DNA from 3 places in the Flavobacterium sp. C3NV genome. Region 2 is predicted to be linked to each of the others. Evidence: riboswitches for the same ligand, from Rfam matches in the RefSeq annotation. Region 2 holds a riboswitch; each other region holds the start of a gene.
The links. A riboswitch is a leader RNA that binds a small molecule or an ion and turns the genes downstream of it on or off. The one in region 2 is predicted to bind S-adenosylmethionine.
Positions count from the first base shown of each region.

Region 1: it holds a riboswitch for S-adenosylmethionine, as region 2 does, so the genes downstream of both, ACIDC4_RS13595 (alpha/beta fold hydrolase) here and ACIDC4_RS00775 (redoxin domain-containing protein) in region 2, are expected to answer to the same signal.
Region 3: it holds a riboswitch for S-adenosylmethionine, as region 2 does, so the genes downstream of both, ACIDC4_RS13515 (homocysteine S-methyltransferase family protein) here and ACIDC4_RS00775 (redoxin domain-containing protein) in region 2, are expected to answer to the same signal.

Region 1 covers NZ_JBKQBJ020000008.1:172,977-175,250, forward strand. The annotation lists gene thrA (bifunctional aspartate kinase/homoserine dehydrogenase I) at 1-8, opposite strand, end outside; gene ACIDC4_RS13595 (alpha/beta fold hydrolase) at 10-993, opposite strand; SAM riboswitch class I at 1,071-1,179, opposite strand; gene ACIDC4_RS13600 (hypothetical protein) at 1,369-1,569, opposite strand; gene ACIDC4_RS13605 (homoserine dehydrogenase family protein) at 2,184-2,274, opposite strand, start outside.
Region 2 covers NZ_JBKQBJ020000001.1:181,699-183,972, reverse strand. The annotation lists gene ACIDC4_RS00785 (BamA/TamA family outer membrane protein) at 1-602, opposite strand, end outside; SAM riboswitch class I at 1,088-1,187, shown strand; gene ACIDC4_RS00780 (hypothetical protein) at 1,240-1,374, opposite strand; gene ACIDC4_RS00775 (redoxin domain-containing protein) at 1,440-2,274, shown strand, end outside.
Region 3 covers NZ_JBKQBJ020000008.1:154,084-156,357, forward strand. The annotation lists gene ACIDC4_RS13510 (hypothetical protein) at 1-464, opposite strand, end outside; gene ACIDC4_RS13515 (homocysteine S-methyltransferase family protein) at 480-1,484, opposite strand; SAM riboswitch class I at 1,799-1,913, opposite strand.

The DNA.
Region 1 (2,274 bases), on a different contig from region 2:
ATTTTCATTTTATTTTTCTATTGTTTCTGCCTTAAAAATATCGGCAAGTAAATGATCTAATTGTTTGTACTCGATTAAAAAAGCGTCATGTCCGTGAACCGAATCTATTTCGCTGTAAAAAACATTGTCTTTGAACTTCTTTAATTCCTGAAAAGTTTCGCGATTTTCTTTTGGTGTAAAAAACAAATCAGAGTTGATTCCGATAATATGAATCGCTGCATTTGTTCTGGACAATAAAGTTTCGAAATCGTCACTATTTCTGGTTATATCTATGGTTTTGAGCAATTGGTTCATCAGTTTATACGATGACAATTGGTATCTCTTTTGTAATTTCTCACCGTGATGCGCCAGCCAGCTTTCGATATTAAAAATAGAAAGCTTGTCGTTTATCGTACGTTGAAATTTTTCTTTGAATGATTCAGGAGAGCGGTAACACAACATGGCATGTATTCTGGCATCTTCTATAGGTCTCGAAGAATTGTTCAGTATTTGCTCTTGTAAATAACAATTAGCAATCATCCAGTCGGTCGATTTCCAGTCGGTGGCAATCGGGATTAAATTTTGAGTAATATTAGGTTCTAATGCAAGGATCTCCCAGGCAATTCCTCCGCCAACAGAACCTCCAATAATGGTGTGCAATTGGGCGATATTTAATGCCTCCACACCTTTTATAAAAATTCTGGCAATATCTCTTGTGGTGAAATCCTGATAGTTTTCTATTACAAACGAATCGTTTCCGTTTCCGGGAACGTCGAATGCTAATACGGTATATTTAAGGGTATCAATTGTTTTTTCGTCGCCAATTAAGTCATTCCACCAGCCATTTTCGCCAGTAACCTGAGCATTTCCGGTCAAAGCATGATTGACCAAAATTATAGGCGCGCTATGCAATGGTAAACCAGAAAGCGTAAAACTCAATGGCAATAATGGATATGATGCACCACTTTCTGTGATGAAATCTTGAATTATAATGGGACTTGGTATATTTTCCAATTTCAAATCTTTTTATTATTGATTTGTATGTGGAAATATTAGAAAGAAAGTACTAGAGTGAAACTAGAAAATTCTTGTTGTTATCTTTCCACGTTTGGGCGTGGTAGAATGCAGCACCTTCTTCGATTTAACGAAGGGTTGCTAAGGATTCATCGGGTCTAATCCCTCGTCCTTTCTTTATAACATTTTCAATACGTGTTTGAACTTAAAGGTGCAAATTAACTACTTATTTCTTAAACTAACAAATTTTATCGAAACTGATTGCTTAATTTCTTAAACATAATTCAACCAAAAACTATTGTACGCAAAAAATTACCGAACAATTTGCCCAGTAAAATTAAGCAGGTATTCCCCTATTTTATGATACTTTTTGATTTAGATAAAAAGTGTTTCATTTTCTTTTGAATACATCAAAAACAATAATGAATTTGGTTCTTTTTTCTCTGCTATTTTATCAGCCTCCGTGATTCCAAATCTTGGGTGTACCAATTCATTTGCTGGGGGCGGATTATTTCTTTTAGCTCTTAAGTTTTTCAAAGTAGAAAATGTTCTTGTTATGTAGTTTAATTTGCTCATGATATTTAAGTTTATGTTAGTTTGCGTTTTATAATCTTTATTATTTGTTTAATTTTTTGTTATGGCAACCAAATGGAATAAAAAAACCCTTTTGGATCACAATACCAAAAGGGTTTAAGTTTTATACAACTTATATATACTTTTAGTATCAACAGACGCGTACACAAATACGTGCGACGTTAAACATCTTGTTCATCTGTAGGGATTTATTCATCTTGGATTTACTTGCTATTTTAAAAAATTCTTGCATTTGTTTTATTTTAATAAGCTTCCCGGAAACTGCCGAAATATTTTACTTTTATCTTCTTTTTTAAATCAATTAAGAAATAAAGTTGTTTCAACTTTTGTCCCGATCGACATAACTATTTTCAGAATATTAAGTTTATTTTTCTGGTAATTTTGAGGTATTACAAATGTGCGAATATTTTTTCAATTATGCAAGTGAGGATCAGCAAATTAATCCTAAAAAACGTTAAAAAACATCATTTTAACGTTAAAAAACATCTTACAAATTTAAGATTTAAAAATATGAGCGTTAAAACCTACAAAAAAATACGTAATGAACTTTCCTGTTTCATTATATCAAAGAACAACTAACTACTATTCGAAACCACTTACAGCCAAACTGCTTCTTTATTTTTAATTTTCTCGGCTACTTTTAAAATGTCAGTTATTATCCCTCTTGAAATGGCCTGCTTACATGCC
Region 2 (2,274 bases):
ATTTTTTTTCCTTTAGTAGGATAATAAATAGCATCTCTTGTATCGTATAGCATAATCAGCTGTAAACCATTTGTATGCGTGACAGAAGAAGGTTCAATATCATCTTCGTATTTTGTGTCATAATGCGCATAAGCATATCCAAATCCCGCATAAAAAGATTTGAATAGTTTACGCTGAATCGTAAAACTTGCCATTGTTGTTTTAGTTCCGTAGTTGTAAAAATCAGGCACATCGATATCATCCACATAAAACTGTGCATTTTGATTGCCCGTTGCTGCGAAAAATTGCAAACGCCAGGAATCTTCTTTAAAAAAGAATTTGTTAAACGTGGCTATAAAATAGGATTTGTTGGTCGTGTAAACCGCAGATATACCAGATAAAGATTTAGGCGAAATAGTATCGGTTTTATTCAATTTGTACATCATCATGGGGATAGCGCCAAACATAAAATCCATTGTCCTATTGTAATTAAGATAAGGCATTACATTAAAATCAATATTTTTTTCTGGTTTCTTAGAGGCTGTAGTATCAGTAGATTTTGTCTGACTCCAAATACCACAAGACCATAAGAAGATGATTAGGAAAGGTAAGATTTTCTGCATTTTAAATTTACTTTTAAGTTAATCTTATAAAAAGTGTTTGTATTCTAAAGCGCATGAAGTGAAGTGATTATAAAAAACAGAACAACCATTTTTTACCCTTCATAAAAACTTAAAGATAAATATTTTTTTTTAAAGTTGTAAGAAAAGGCGAGGTCTATGTTCTAAAAAAAGGCCGTATTTTTAATTTTACTATTTTTCGAAAGAATCAATTTTTGTACTTTATTTTTTGTTTTGAAAAGCATTTCTTAATAATGTATGATGAAACTTTCATCCCAAAACACTGGATATCTCAAATAAAATCAAAGTGTTTTTTAACTCATAACAAATTGATATTTTTATTGTTATGCCTTATTTTACTGAGTTTCTGTGTCTTTTACAATTGGTTTCGTTGTGTATTAATTTAAAATATTTTAAAAAATAAATTTAAACTCTACTAATTACATAGAATTTATCTATATATTTGCAGAGTAGAAAAAATCTACATGAACTTATCCAGAAAGACTGAGGGAGTAGGCCCGATGATGTCTTAGCAACCTGTTGCCAAATAAGGTGCTAAATCCTTCCGCCAACGCGGACAGATAAGATAGATTTCATTAGTAAATCTGCATAAGATCATTAGTATTAAATCATTTATTTTTTAGAATGAAAACTGAACAAATATTACCTGCCTGTCCGGAAAAATGTAACTTATTTTCAAAAATAGAAAACCACCTTCTGGTTTTCCGAATGCACTACACGTAACTTTTTTAGATCCCATATCTTTTTTATCCATACAATAACAGACCATTTTAATATTGGTTCTGGAATTTCTATGTCCAATTTTTAAAAACAAACCCAATGAAAAAAATAGTAATATTTCTGGCTTTATGCCTTTGTGCAACAACAACTCAGGCACAAGAGGCAAACGTGCAGCTAAAAGGAACAGTTGTCGATACTGTGGCTCAATATGTTTACCTGCAAAAGTTTCACAACAAGATGTTTACCACAATAGATTCGGTAAAAGTTATAGACGGAAAATTCAGTTTTAAAACGAAAGTCAAACTTCCTGAATTGTACGGATTAAGCGTAAATACTGCTGATAGTCCATTATATATTTTCCTTGAAAAATCTCCAATTACAGTAAAATTAAGCCCTGTTAAATATTACAGCACATCGGTTGTAGAAGGTTCTGCGTCTCAGGATTTATTTAATAATTACAGAAAAACGGAGAATGTTGATATAAGTAAATTTATCACAGAACATCCTGGTTCTCTGGTTTCTGCATATGTGTTGTACCGAAATTGGTCGTATAGACTGAGTCCGGAAGAAATCACAAAAAACATTTCGCTTCTGGATAAAAGTCAGCAAAATTCCACTTACGTGAAAGAACTTCAGGAACTTGTAAAAGTGCTTAACGGATTACAGGTCGGAAAAAAAGCACCCGATTTTGTGTCTCAGGATCCAGAAGGAAAATCCATTCGTTTTTCTGAAAACCTTAAAGGATATACATTGGTAGATTTCTGGGCTTCATGGTGCGGACCTTGCCGAAGAGAAAACCCAAACATTGTAGCCGCTTACAAAGAATATCATGATAAAGGTTTTAATATCATCGGAATTTCATTAGACAAAAAGAAAGAAAACTGGGTAAAAGGAATTCAGGACGATCACTTAGACTGGCTGCATGTTTCTGATT
Region 3 (2,274 bases), on a different contig from region 2:
TTTTTATATAAAATTCCCCAAATCATATTATATAGATCTAAAAAAGGTTTTGCATTTTCATCATTCTTTTTGCTGGTAAAACCTGTGTCATAACTGACAAGTTTATTTTTGCCATTTGCCGTAATTAATATACTTTGCAAAAAACCAGGACTTCTGATTACAATATTCTTCTTATCATTGGGTTCAAATTTTGTCGGCATTTCAAAAAATTTGATTTTCAAAATGAACGAATAGATTTTTTCCTTTTCGTCCCTGGTTAGTTTTACTTTTATTATTTTTTCTTCTTTGACATATTTTCTATGAAAATTATTATTCTGAGAATCATAATAATCATTTCCTCCATTTTCAATTACAAAATAAAAATCAGTTGATACTTCTTCTCTAACTTTTGTCAAAGGTTTTCCACTGAAACCAAATAAGCCGAAAAGTACAAATACAACTATTATTATTTTAAATTGCTTCATCTCTATGGAAATTTATTATGCCAAAACAGGTGCCACACGTGGCTTATAATCCTTCGCTACTTCAGCAATTAATCTGATGTGATCCGGAGTAGTTCCGCAACAACCACCAATTATGTTGATTAAATTATCATCTAAATATTCCTTAATTAAAGCCTGAGTTTGTTCCGGCGTTTCATCATATTGTCCGAATGCGTTTGGTAATCCTGCATTTGGGTGCGCCGAGACATTGAACTGTGTATGCTGCGATAATGTTTTTAAATATGGTTTCAACAAATCGGCTCCAAGAGCGCAATTGAAACCAACACTCAATAACGGAATATGCGATACCGAAATCAAAAATGCTTCAACCGTTTGCCCAGAAAGTGTTCTTCCTGAAGCATCGGTAATGGTTCCTGAAACCATGATCGGGATATCCAGATTACGTTCGTCTTTTACTTCTTCGATTGCAAAAAGTGCTGCTTTAGCATTTAAGGTATCGAAAATGGTTTCTACTAACAATAAATCGCAACCTCCATCCATTAACGCCTCAACTTGTTGTTTGTAGGCAATGCGTAAATCATCAAATGTTACGGCTCTGTAACCTGGATCATTTACGTCTGGTGACATACTTGCCGTACGGTTTGTTGGCCCGATTGATCCTGCTACAAAACGTGGTTTGTCTGGGTTTTTAGCGGTGAATTCATCGGCTACTTCTCGTGCAATTTTAGCCGATTCGTAGTTTAATTCGTAAACCAAATCTTCCAGGAAATAGTCGGCCATACCGATCGTAGTTCCTGAAAAAGTATTGGTTTCTACGATGTCTGCGCCGGCTTCGTAATAAGCAGCGTGAACATCGCGAATTGCTTGTGGTTGTGTTATGGATAGTAAATCGTTGTTTCCTTTTAAGGGATGCGGGAAATCCTTGAAACGCTCTCCACGAAAATCTTCTTCGGAGAAATTATAGCGCTGCAACATTGTTCCCATTGCTCCGTCAAGGATTAGGATATTTTTTTTTATTGCTTCCTGAATTGTTATTGCCATGTCTTTTATCTTTTAGCTGCTAAGGTGCTGAGGCACTAAGATGCTAAGTTTTTTATTCTATTATAAACATACCTAACTGGTTTTGAAAACCTGTTAGAATACGTGTTTTGATTCACATTAATTCCAAAAAATCACTATTGTAAGCTAACTAGCCCCGATTAAGCCGGTATCCTCGCAGTGAAACGGAGAGATATAGGCGAAAGCGGGAACGATGACAGCAAAAAATGCGTCAATGATTCGCTCATAATACTGAATTCAGTAAAATAATATTGTATGGTTGTCAGGAAGAGTTTTGGGAAATACTTTATGTATTTGTGTTATCTATCTTAAATACTATGAATTTGTATTAAGTAGAATTTAGCACCTTCTTTAAGATAAAGGGTTGCTAAGGTTTCATCGGGTCTATCCCTCCGCCTTTCGTGATAACTTTCAATAATTTTAAGAACAGGGCAAAGGTATGAAATCAACATTCGATTTGCAAGTGTTTTTTTTAAGTTTCTGAGGGGCTAAGATTCTGAGGCTCTAAGGTTTTTTAAAAGGTGCTGAGATGATAAGGTTCTAAGTTTTAAAATCGACTTCTTTTTTTCAAATATAGCCCGCGGTTTCAACCGCCGGGAACGTATTGTGATAATTCGTTTGCGTTATAACCATATATATTGATTATGCGTTGTGTCTATATGTTGCGGGAATGCGATGTGTTTATACGTTGTGTTTATACGTTGTGTTTATACGTTGTGTTTATACGTTGTGTTCCAGTGGTTGAAACCACTGGCTATGTTTTATATATTTT